2 regions of the Luteimonas sp. A501 genome follow, and region 2 is predicted to be linked to the other one. Evidence: riboswitches for the same ligand, from Rfam matches in the RefSeq annotation. Region 2 holds a riboswitch; the other holds the start of a gene.
The links. A riboswitch is a leader RNA that binds a small molecule or an ion and turns the genes downstream of it on or off. The one in region 2 is predicted to bind cobalamin.
Positions count from the first base shown of each region.

Region 1: it holds a riboswitch for cobalamin, as region 2 does, so the genes downstream of both, btuB (TonB-dependent vitamin B12 receptor) here and ACW7G5_RS09935 (ribonucleoside-diphosphate reductase subunit alpha) in region 2, are expected to answer to the same signal.

Region 1 is NZ_JBSVRI010000001.1:149,732-152,176, reverse strand. It holds gene cobT (nicotinate-nucleotide--dimethylbenzimidazole phosphoribosyltransferase) at 1-942, opposite strand, end outside; cobalamin riboswitch at 1,038-1,273, shown strand; gene btuB (TonB-dependent vitamin B12 receptor) at 1,398-2,445, shown strand, end outside.
Region 2 is NZ_JBSVRI010000003.1:58,161-60,605, forward strand. It holds gene ACW7G5_RS09935 (ribonucleoside-diphosphate reductase subunit alpha) at 1-1,061, opposite strand, end outside; cobalamin riboswitch at 1,248-1,485, opposite strand; gene ACW7G5_RS09940 (winged helix-turn-helix domain-containing protein) at 1,624-2,445, shown strand, end outside.

The sequences.
Region 1 (2,445 bases), on a different contig from region 2:
GTCGAGCCGCAGCAGTGGCGTCGCACCCAGCGTGTCGAGCACATGCCCGTGACCGCGTTCGGCCGAACAGTGCGAGAACAGCAGCCAGTCGCGCACGCCCGGGTTGAGCCGCACCGCGGCCAGCGCCGCGACCGAGACGATGAAACCATCGACCAGCACCGGGATCCCGCGCTGTGCGGCAGCCACCATCGCGCCCGCCATGGCCACGATCTCCAGCCCGCCAACGCGGCGCAGCGCCTCGAGCGGCGGCTGCGGCGCGGCGACGATCGCGGCGCCGTGCAGGGCCAGGGCGCGTTCGACCACGGCCTGCTTGTGCGCGATGCGCGCGTCGTCCAGGCCGGTGCCGGCACCAACCAGATCCGCCACCGGCAGCGCGGCCAGGGCGCAGGCCAGCGCGCTGGCTGCGGTGGTGTTGCCGATGCCCATCTCGCCCAGCAGGAGCAGGTCCGCGCCGCTGCCGGACTCGTCCACTGCGCGACGGCCGGCGCCCAGGGCGTGCGTGACGCCTGCATCATCCATCGCCGCGTCCACGCTCAGGTCGCGGGTGCCGCGGCAGGGCTTGTCGACGGTGGCCCCGGGCAAGGGGCCTTCGGCCAGCGTTCCCACGTCGCGCAGGTGCAGCGGCAGGCCGAGCTCGCGCGCCAGCACCGCGATCGCGGCGCCGCCTGCGGCGAAATTCGCCAGCATCTGCACGGTGACCTCGGCCGGATAGGCCGACACGCCCTGCGCGACCACGCCGTGGTCGCCGGCGAACAGCAGCACCGGCACACGTGCGGCGCGCGGGCGGTCGGTCGCCTGCAGGGCGGCGAGTTCGACGGCCAGCGTTTCCAGCCTGCCAAGGGCGCCCGGCGGCTTGGTCAGGCAGCGCTGCCTGGCCTCCGCGCGGGCCGCATGCTCCGGCGACGGCGAGGCGCAGCCCTGATTCCACCACGATGCGCTCATCGGGTTCCGTATCGACGTTGAAGAGAGCCCATTCTATCGGCGCGCTGCCGTGCCGGGCGGGCGCATCGCTTTGGCGCGGGTGCCGTGGATGCCTTAGACTGCCGCCACTTTCTGGTGACCTGCGGGGATTCCCCCAAGGGTTGAAACGGGAAGCCGGTGACCTTCCGCCAGCCGCATGGCCGACGAAGCACTCCGGCGCTGCCCCCGCAACGGTAAGCGTGGAACACCCCGGCAATCCGCCACTGTGCATCGCACGGGAAGGCGCCGGGGCTGGAGCGGCTGCATCGCTCCGCCCGCGAGTCCGGAGACCGGCCAGGAAGATGACTGGTTGCGACGCGGAGGGCGTGGCGGCGGCAGTGCGCCGTGTCTCCCCACGTCGGCCTACCGTCACATCTCCCCGGACGCGACTCCCAACGACCCTGTCGCGCGGGCGTGCGCGATGCATGGAGATACCGATGAAGCCGCAATACCAGCTCCTTTCCCTCGCAGTGGCGCTCGCCCTGTCCCCGGCCGCCGCGGCCAGCGGCGCGGCACAGGCCACCGACCTCGACACCCTCATCGTCACCGCCACCCGCACCGCGATCAACGCCGAGGACAGCAATGTGCCGGTGCAGGTGATCGACCGCGCGGTGATCGAGCGCAGCCAGGCGACGTCGCTGGTCGACCTGCTGCGCGGACGCGCCGGCATCAACCTCGCCAACCAGGGCGGCCCCGGCAAGCTGTCATCGGTGTTCCTGCGCGGCACCGAGTCCGATCATGTGCTGGTGATGATCGACGGTGTGCGCATCGGCTCGGCGACATCCGGCATGGCCGCGTTCCAGGACCTGCCGCTGGACCAGATCGAGCGCGTCGAGATCGTGCGCGGCCCGCGTTCGAGCCTGTACGGCTCCGAGGCCATCGGCGGCGTGATACAGATCTTCACCCGCCGCTCCGCTGAAGGCGAAGGCCTGCGCTCCAACTTCAGCCTGGGGGTGGGCAGCAACAGCCTGCGCCAGGCCAGCGCCGGCATCGGCAGCAACGGCGAACGCGGCTGGTTCCAGGCCCAGGGCGCCTGGCAGCGCACCGACGGCATCGATTCCTGCCGCGGCACCGCCGAAGGCTGGGGCGCCGGCTGCTTCGCCGACGAGCCCGACCGCGACGGCTACCGCAATACCTCGGCGAGCGTGCGCGGCGGCGGCAAGGTCGGCGAGACCGTCGAGCTGGAGGGCCACGTGCTGGTCGCCGACGCCTTCAACGAGTACGACGGCAGCATCTTTGGCGGCAACGAGGCCGACACCCGGCAGCAGGTCTTCGGCGGCCGCCTGGGCTGGCGCCCAAGCCAGCGCACCGACGTCAACGTCCGGATCGGCCGCGCCGACGACAAGTCGGACAACCATTTCCACGACCACGCCAACGGCACGCGGACGTTTGCCAGCACCTTCGACACCCGCCGCGACACCGCCTCGGTGCAGGGCGACTTCGCCGTCGCCGAAGACCATCTGCTCAGCGCCGGCGTCGACTGGC
Region 2 (2,445 bases):
TCGATGTCGCGGTGCCAGACGTCCAGGTACACGGCGACGGCACCCTTGCGCTGGCCGAGCTGGTCGACCGAGACCGCGGTGTTGTTGAGCTGCTTGATCCACGGCACCACGCCGCCGGACGAGTTGGGCACGCCGCGGATCGACGAGCCCGACGCGCGCACGTAGCCCATGTAGGCGCCCACGCCGCCGCCGCCCTTGGACACGCGCGCGATGTCGGTATTGGAGTCGTAGATGCCCTGCAGCGAGTCGTCGACGGTGTCGATGAAGCACGAGGACAGCTGGCCGCCGGTCTTGCCGGCGTTCTGCAGCGTCGGCGTGGCCACGGTCATGTACAGGTTCGACAGCGCCCAGTAGGCCTCGCCGACCAGCTGCATGCGGCGCTCGCGGCTGTCCTTGCCCGCGCCGGCCTCGTCCTGCATCAGGTACAGCGCGATCGTCAGCCAGCGCTCCTGCGGCAGCTCGTACACCTCGCGCGAGGTGTCGGTGGCGAGATACCGCGTGGCCAGCAGGTACAGGCCGTTGTAGTTGAACAGCCGGTCACGGTCGGGCTCGATCATTTTCCCGGCCTCGACCAGTTCTTCCTTGGAATAGGCGCGCAGGATGTCGTTGGAGTAGACGTTGCGGTCGGCCAGCGATTCCTGCAGGCCAACATAGGAACCGTACTTCTGCCCGGTGTCGTAGAAGCGGTTGCGGCTGGCGCGCTTGTACAGGCGGTGCAGGTACAGGCGTGCGGCGAAGAGCTCCCACTCCGGCGCAGTCACGTCCACGCGCGCCTCGGCCTCGCGGATCAGGTGGTCGACCAGATCGTCGGCGTTGACCGCGTCCTTGCGCTCGACGAAGCCGGACACGCTGCGCTTGTAGTCGGCGATGTCGAGCTGCGGGAACTCGACGTGGACGCGGTCGATCGCGCGCTCCAGGCGCGCGCGGTCGTAGGGAATCCGGCGGTTGCCGGCTTCCTTGGTGATCCAGATGGCGACGTCGGCGGACGCGCAAGGCGTGGATACAGCGCTGGCCGTGGTCGCTGCGGGTGGTGCCGTGGTGGTGCTGTCGTAGCTGCTCATGCCTGCTCCCGGATGGCGTGCGCACGGCCGACTGTCCCGGGGCAGGCGGCGGGCCGGAGCGGTCATCGACAGGGTGGAAGCGCGGCGTCGCAGCGGCCGCGACCGCACTCCGGAGCGGAGCGCGGGCGAGCGCGTGCTTCACCAGCCATCTCCCCCCGGAGATTGCGCAGCCGGCACCGCGCGATGTGCATGCGCGCGGCTGTCGGCAGGTCTTCGGGCTCGTGGATCCGGGAGCCTGGGCTCCGCGCCTCGGCCGCCGCTTCCCGGAACCACCGTCCCAGTGCGTGTGCGACCTCGTTTCCACCTACCGCTGCGGGGCAGCGCCGGAATTGGCGGGCGGATCGATGGTCTCGACCGCTGCCGTACCGGCTTCCCTTTTCATCCCGTGCCCTGTGGCGCGGGAACCGACGGGGCACAACATAGTGTGGTTCCACGGCGTGGTCAACGCTAGGTTTCGTGTTTGTGCCCCTTGACGCCGGAAGCATTCCAGGGCCGGCGCAGGCGCGCAGGGCGTCGCCGGCTCTGTCATTCTTGGGGGTGCCACAGGTGCCCGGTCCACATCTTGCCTTCGCCTCCCGCCAACGAGCCGGCGCTGTCCGGCTACCGCTTCGGCGTCTTCGAGCTCGACCTCGCGCGCCGCGAACTGCGCCGCGGCGGGACGCGGGTCGAGATGCCGGCGCGCGTCTTCGAGTGCCTGGAGTGCCTGCTCCTGCACCGGGATCGCGCGGTTGCCCGGGACGAGCTGCTGCAGGCGGTGTTCAACCGCACCGACGTCAGCGACGGCCAGCTGGCGCAGGTGGTCCTGCGCGCGCGGCGCTGCGTCGACGACGACGGCCAGGCCCAGCACACCATCCGGACGGTGCCGCGCTTCGGCTTCCGCTGGGCCGCGGCAACCAGTGGGCTGGCCGGGAGGCGGGAGGCCCTGGACACCGGCTCGGCCGGCGGCGAGGCACCGCCGGAGCCGCCATCAACGCCAGCGGTGCCATTGCCAGCTGCACCTCAGGAACCCGCGCGTCGCGCTGGACCGATGCGCCGGGCGTGGGTGGTGGTGGGCGCGCTGCTGGCGTTGGCGGCCGTCGCCTGGTGGCAGTGGCCGCAGCCGCAGACGGGCCTGCCGATGGTGCCGGATGCTGCGTCCGCTGCCGCGGACGTCATTGCGGACCCTGCCGCAACCCTGGTGCTGCCGTTGGCGATCGACGCTGGCGACGACATCGCGTGGGCGCGGCTGGGCCTGATGGACTACGTCGCCGAGCGCATGCGCTCGGCCGGGCTCTCGGTGCCGCCCAGCGAAAGCACGCTGGCACTGCTCGGCGGCGCCGAGGGTGATGCCGGCCACGACCGGCTGCAGCGCGCGGTGCCCGGGGCGAGGGTGGTTGGCGGCGAG